DNA from 3 places in the Caldalkalibacillus uzonensis genome. Region 1 is predicted to be linked to each of the others. Evidence: predicted binding sites of a transcription regulator. Region 1 holds the regulator's gene; each other region holds the start of a gene.
The links. The regulator Rex, encoded in region 1, represses fermentation and respiration genes when NADH is low (regulators of the CRP and FNR family bind a similar motif). The targets are predictions, from matches to a motif close to TTGTGAAATATTTCACAA.

Region 1 (2,267 bases):
AAATGGGAAGCCGCTTGGTGCAAGACAAGGATATGTGAAATGATGTACAATAAATACGGAATCGTGCACAAATTTGTTCACCAACATTTTGGCACTTAAAACAGGAGGCTCAACATAAACCATGTCGTCATTTACCCATTTTAATGAACAGGGGAGGGCCAGGATGGTCGATGTCTCTGATAAACAAGAGACCAAACGGACGGCTGTGGCCTTCAGCCAGGTTCAAATGCCCCGTGAAGTTTTGGATCAGATTGAACAAGGGAAGGTTAAAAAGGGGGATGTACTGGCCGTTGCCCAAGTGGCTGGTGTGATGGCCGCTAAAAATACACCCCAATGGATTCCCATGTGTCATCCTTTGCCCTTGACAGGGATCGACATTCGCTTTGAACCGGTACGGGAAGGGAAACAGGCTGTGATTAAAATTTATGCGGAAGTAAAAACAACAGGAAAAACAGGTGTAGAAATGGAAGCACTTACAGCTGCACAAGCGGCCGCCCTGACCATTTATGATATGTGTAAAGCATTGGACAAAGGCATGGTGATTGGCCCCACCTATCTCCTGAAAAAAACAGGAGGCAAAAGCGGAGATTTCAAGAGGGAGGAACGTTAGTATGTGGAAAGTGGCCATTGTTGTAGCGAGCAATAAAGCATCACGGGGGGAGCGGGTGGATAACAGCGGGCCGGCGGTAAAAGATGTGTTAACCCACCATCTGGAAGCCAATGTTATCATCTACCGTGTCTTGCCGGATTGTATCGAAACCCTGAAAGAAAATATGATTGAGATCACCGACCGTCACCAAGTGGATTTGCTGGTCACTGTGGGCGGAACAGGCTTAAGTCCGGATGACGTCACCCCTGAAGCGACCAGACAGGTGATTGACCGCGTCGTTCCAGGCATGGCTGAAGAGATGCGGCGCAAAGCACTGGAGAGCTCCCGCTTGGCCATGTTTACCCGCGCCATTTGCGGTACGCGCGGCAACTCGCTCATTATTAACCTTCCGGGTGCTGTGCAAGATGCTCAAACCTGTTTAGAAGCAATCATTGATCAATTGCCTAACGCTTTGACTATTTTGCGTGGTGAAGAAGGGGTTAATGCCTGATGAGCGAGCAACGGATTCCGCAAGCCACAGCCAAGCGGCTGCCGTTGTATTACCGGGTGCTGGAAAATATTAAAAGGGCAGGAAAACAGCGCATCTCATCGACGGAACTGAGCGAAGCTGTTAAAATAGATGCAGCCACCATCCGGCGGGATTTTTCCTACTTTGGAGCGCTGGGCCGCAAAGGTTATGGGTACAATGTGGAGTATTTATTGTCCTTTTTTCGGAAAATCTTAGAACAAGATAATAAAACAGGCGTGGTGCTCATCGGGGTTGGTAACCTGGGTACGGCCCTGTTGCGCTATAATTTCCAAAAAAGCCACAACATCAAAATTATGAAAGCCTACGACGTTGATCCGCACAAGATTGGCCAAACCATTGGCGGGATCCCCATTTATGCTTTGGACAATCTCCAGGAAGGGGACCTGGCTGACACCCCCATTGCCATTTTAACGGTGCCGGCCCAAGTGGCTCAAGAGACAGTAAACCTGCTGATCAAAGCTGGCATCAAAGGGATCCTTAACTTTACCCCTGCCAGAATTGATGTGCCAGATCATATCCGTATCCATCATATTGATCTGACCATCGAATTACAAACCCTGATTTACTTTTTAAAACATTATCCTTCACCTTCTAAGGAAGAAGGATTGGATAAATTGGAGGGATAAACAAATGCCAACTATCGGACCTGTCAGTTTAATTTTAATTATTTTAGTGGCACTGCTCTTGTTCGGGCCGAGCAAACTGCCTGAATTGGGCCGTGCCTTTGGAAAAACCTTGCGTGAATTTAAAAATGCCACCAATGGCCTGGTTGATGAGGATAAACCGAAGCAAACAGAAGAGAAAAACGATCGTTAAACAATTGTTTAAACTGCCTGGTGCCGGAGGAGAGAGAAATGGAGCAGGAACAGCGTTCCATACCCAAACATATCAAAAGAACCAATATTAAGCACAAGCAAAGCGATGATATGAGCGTCATGGAACATATCGGTGAATTGAGAAAAAGGGTCATCTATGTTTTGATCCTTTTTCTTGTGTCCATGGTATTGGGATTTTTCCTCGCCGATAACGTGGTGCAGTATCTGCAAAAACAACCGGTGGCTGCTCAGATTCCCTGGGTGGTCATCGGTTTAACTGATGCCTTTAAGGTTTTTTTCCTGTTTTCCATCG
Region 2 (2,267 bases), on a different contig from region 1:
TTATTGGAGTGGTCTTAGGTGCCTTGCTTATGAGCATTTCAACCAATAATTTGTTTTTCTTCAGTATTGGGTGTTTAGGTGTAGCCTTCCTAGTGGGGGCAGGTAACGGCGCGGTTTTCAAATTGGTACCACAAGTAGCACCGGAAAATACGGGCGCTGTAACCGGAGTGGTTGGTGCTTTTGGGGGAATAGGAGGTTTCTTTCCGCCAATTCTTCTGGGAGGTATTAAAGATCTGACCGGAGATTACTGGTTAGGCTTTGTCTTGCTTGCCATTGTGGCACTAGTGTGCTTCCTTGTAAACCGCCAGTCATTTGGAAAAGAAAAGAGGGCATCACATAAGCTGGCATAGTTTGAAGCAGAGTACAATATTAGGATTAAACGGAGGTGTTAACCTCCTTTTTTTAAATTGGGCGAACCAAGCCGTTGGAGGACAACTACTACCAGGTAAATAAGCGGTAAGCTGTCAAATTTGAAATGACTCGAATCTCTAGCTTGAAAATATTTAACGGGGAGTGAGAATGATGCCCAATGAAGTAATTGTCAGTAAGCGTTTTACTTTTGACAGTGCCCATCAGCTGGTCGGACACAAGGGGAAGTGTGCTAACCTACATGGTCACACTTATATTCTGGAAGTCATGGTTAAAGGTGAAACAAAGTGCGAGCAGCATGGTTCAGACGAAGGGTTTGTGATAGACTTTGCTGATTTAAAGGATATTGTCAAACTTAAGGTCTTAAACAGTCTGGACCATGCCTTTTTAGCCAAAGGAGATGAACCTGTTATTGATGTTTTGAAGGCGTCAGGGTCTAAAGTGGTCATCCTTGGTTTCAGAACAACGGTTGAAAATCTGGCAATCTATATTTGCCGGACACTCAAAAATGCAGGTTTGCCACTTTATGCTGTCAGGCTTTATGAAACGCCAACAAGCTGGGCGCAAGTGATGGCCGATGATATTAGGGACTAATTGGTTGTATGCAGGAAAATAAGGATGAGCATCTATACAGGAAGTTTCACCAGGCGGGACTGTGACGAGTTATTGACAATTTGGTTAAAAAAATATGATAAAGCCATATAGTGTGAAATATTTCACATCTCCAAGCTTGTTCCCCAGATAAAATGAGGTCACAGATCATCTTATGTTGGTTATAGAGCATGACATAACTCTAGAGGAGTGAACAAACTTGGGTAAAAAAAGGTCACCACTTTTGGAACGCCTTAATTTTTTTTCACCTGCTGAACGACTCAGCAATCAGCACAGCGAGGTGACTTATCATGATCGGGACTGGGAGAATGTTTATCGACGCAGATGGCAGCACGACAAAGTGGTTCGTTCCACCCATGGTGTCAATTGTACCGGTTCATGCAGCTGGAACATTTATGTGAAAGATGGCATTGTTACCTGGGAAGGACAGCAGATAGATTATCCTTCCACAGGACCTGATATGCCAGATTTTGAACCACGGGGTTGTCCGCGTGGAGCGAGTTTCTCCTGGTATATCTATAGTCCGTTACGTGTCAAGTATCCTTATATTCGCGGTGTGTTGCTTAAATTGTGGCGCGAGGCTAAGCAAGAACATTCCGACCCCTTACAAGCGTGGGAAAGCATTGTTGAAAATCCTGAAAAAGCCAAACAGTACAAACAGGCCAGAGGTAAGGGTGGATTTGTCCGGGCCAGTTGGGATGAAGCGGTTAATCTTATTGCTGCTTCACTTCTGTACACAATCAAAAAGTACGGCCCAGACCGCAATGTAGGTTTCTCTCCGATTCCGGCCATGTCCATGGTCAGCCATGCCGCAGGTGCCCGCTTTATGAATCTGATTGGCGGACCGCTTTTAAGCTTTTATGATTGGTATGCGGATTTGCCCCCGGCTTCGCCGCAAATATGGGGAGACCAGACCGATGTTCCTGAAAGCAGCGATTGGTATAATTCGGGTTATATCATCACCTGGGGTTCCAATATTCCCCAAACACGGACGCCTGATGCTCATTTCTTGGCTGAAGTACGTTATAAGGGAACCAAAGTGGTTTCGGTCAGTCCTGACTATGCCGAGTCTACCAAATTTGCAGATGACTGGCTGCCCGTTAAACAGGGAACAGACGGTGCCTTGGCCATGGCCATGGGACATGTAATTTTGAAAGAGTTTTACGTCGAGAAACAAACGGAATATTTTCTGAACTATGCCAGAAAGTATACTGATTTTCCATTCTTAGTTACTTTGAAGAAAAGTGATGATGGATTTATTGCTGGCCGTTTTCTCAATGCACAGG
Region 3 (2,267 bases), on a different contig from region 1:
TAAAAATAGTTTTGCCAGCGATATGGCCGGCATTTTTCATCCGCGTTGAACCTGCCTCAAGGAGAATAAATCCCCCTTGCATCAGGATGACCAAAATCGTGGCCACCATCACCCACAGTGCATTAAGGTAAAACAACTCTCCCATTTCCGATCCAACTCCTTTCTTTGTTTTACATGAGCAGCACACGTCGCACCGCCCATTTAACGTAAATATAGTTAACATATAACGTTAGTTATATTTTCACATCTTAGTCGTTATGTCGCAACTAATCTGTAAGATAATTTGACATAGATTTTGTAAGTTCAAGAGTGCAATTTTTTTGGTCACTTCATGATTGAAATGCTGTTTGTAACTGGAACCACTTGCTGTCCAGCAGAATAAAATGTGCTAGCTAAGATGGGGCAGATGCCCAGGAAGGAGTGCTTATCTGTTATGAATCAGCATTCATTATCCTTGCCACCCAGGCCAGCTAAACCCAGAACATGCGGGTTAACCATAGTTATTGATAAGGGGATGCCTGTCGGTTACTTCAAGGACGTCATCAGCACCCACGCCGGCTATATTGATTTTGTCAAATTTGGCTGGGGAACTTCCCTTGTCTCCGACTGTCTTGAAGAAAAGATAGGCTGTTTGAGAGTCAATAACGTGGCTTTCTTTTTTGGGGGAACTTTGTTTGAGAAGTTCCTGCTGCAGAAAAAAGTAACGGATTATTATCATTTCTGCCTCCAGCACGGCTGCCAGCATGTTGAGATCTCAAATGGCACGGTTCCGCTGAGCAACAGGGATAAAGCCAGTTTCATTGCTGATTTTGCTCATGAGTTCACCGTTTTCAGTGAAGTGGGATATAAGGACCAGCAACGATCCCGGGAGCTCCATCCTTCCAGGTGGATTGAGTATATCGAAGAGGACTTACAAGCAGGAGCAGCGATGGTAATCACCGAGGCAAGGGAAAGCGGAACAAGCGGAATATGCAGAGAAAATGGAGAGTTAAGACATGGTCTGATCGAGGAGCTGATTGAAGCGGATGTGGATATAAACCGCCTCATCTTTGAAGCTCCGAACAAACAGCTGCAAACTTACTTTATCAGGAAGTTTGGAACGAACGTTAATTTGGCCAATATCCCCTTTGGAGACATTATTTCTGTAGAAACCCTAAGACTGGGCTTAAGGTCTGACACTCTGTATCTATTTGAAGAATGTGCAGCGGGAGAGTAAAATGGTTTGTTGAACATTAGAGGACTGTCACCTGCCTGACTGCTGATCACAAGATGGTTGCAAGCCAGGCAGCTGATGGTCCTTTTTGATTTCACGTTGCTTGTCCTTTATTTGGCATGGAATTTTGACAATATCATGACATTTGGTGCATACTCCCATTGATTGTGACATATATCACATGCTTAAGGGCATCTTAGCGCTATGATTTAAATGTAAAACAAAGGAAAGGAGTAGGTACCATGGCACGCCCTGACTTGGAGACCAGTAAGAAGCAAAATGTAACTTCCATCCGGCAAGAAACGGAAACGGATACATCCCTGAAAGGAACATTATTCTCCGTGTTTGGCCTGGGTCTGTTTATTGTCATTAGCTGGCTGGCCGTTTTTGCACTCTTTCTGTCACGCTCATAACCAGATAAGGAGGTTTATGACCGATGCATCTTCATCGTTATGAAAAATATTGGCTCTATTTCGGAATTGGCACATTAATTGTCTTTTTATCTGTTTTAGGTGTCGGTGCCTTTGCCATGGGACAGTACCCGCCCAGTCACGATGCGGTTGTTGACCCGCTCAACGTAAGTGAAACGCCCCCATTTGATGATCCGGGGCTTGTTCAAATTGATGATCAAACGTATGTGGCCAATATTGTGGCTATGACCTTCGGCTACCGCCCTAATGTCATTGAAGTACCTGCAGGAGCCACCGTAATCTTCGAAGTGACCAGCGAGGATGTCATACACAGTTTCACCATTCCCGGTACCAATGTGAACATGATGGTCACTCCTGGCCACGTCAACCAGGCGAGACACACCTTCACCGAACCAGGTTCTTATTTAGTGTTATGTAACGAATACTGTGGCGCTGGCCACCACTACATGCAAATGACAATCGAGGTGATTGAACAATGATAGCCAAAGTGAAAGCGGGAACAGAAGTGAATCCCTCCGATGCCAAACTGAGTATGGCTTATATCTATGTCGCTTTTACGGCTTTTCTGATCGGTGCTATAGCTGGTGTGGTTCAAGGATTGCAACGGGCGGGATTCATCGACT

Region 2: the regulator Rex is predicted to act here: its motif matches at 1,074-1,091, upstream of J2S00_RS09160 (nitrate reductase subunit alpha).
Region 3: the regulator Rex is predicted to act here: its motif matches at 1,379-1,396, upstream of J2S00_RS11555 (cytochrome c oxidase subunit 2A).

What each region holds. Positions count from the first base shown of each region.
Region 1 is NZ_JAUSUQ010000014.1:16,612-18,878, reverse strand. It holds gene moaC (cyclic pyranopterin monophosphate synthase MoaC) at 122-610, shown strand; gene J2S00_RS15955 (MogA/MoaB family molybdenum cofactor biosynthesis protein) at 612-1,100, shown strand; gene J2S00_RS15950 (redox-sensing transcriptional repressor Rex) at 1,100-1,765, shown strand; gene J2S00_RS15945 (twin-arginine translocase TatA/TatE family subunit) at 1,770-1,955, shown strand; gene tatC (twin-arginine translocase subunit TatC) at 2,066-2,267, shown strand, end outside.
Region 2 is NZ_JAUSUQ010000006.1:45,818-48,084, forward strand. It holds gene J2S00_RS09150 (MFS transporter) at 1-350, shown strand, start outside; gene queD (6-carboxytetrahydropterin synthase QueD) at 523-963, shown strand; gene J2S00_RS09160 (nitrate reductase subunit alpha) at 1,181-2,267, shown strand, end outside.
Region 3 is NZ_JAUSUQ010000008.1:94,371-96,637, reverse strand. It holds gene J2S00_RS11565 (ammonium transporter) at 1-145, opposite strand, end outside; gene J2S00_RS11560 (phosphosulfolactate synthase) at 434-1,216, shown strand; gene J2S00_RS11555 (cytochrome c oxidase subunit 2A) at 1,456-1,626, shown strand; gene J2S00_RS11550 (cytochrome c oxidase subunit II) at 1,650-2,123, shown strand; gene J2S00_RS11545 (b(o/a)3-type cytochrome-c oxidase subunit 1) at 2,120-2,267, shown strand, end outside.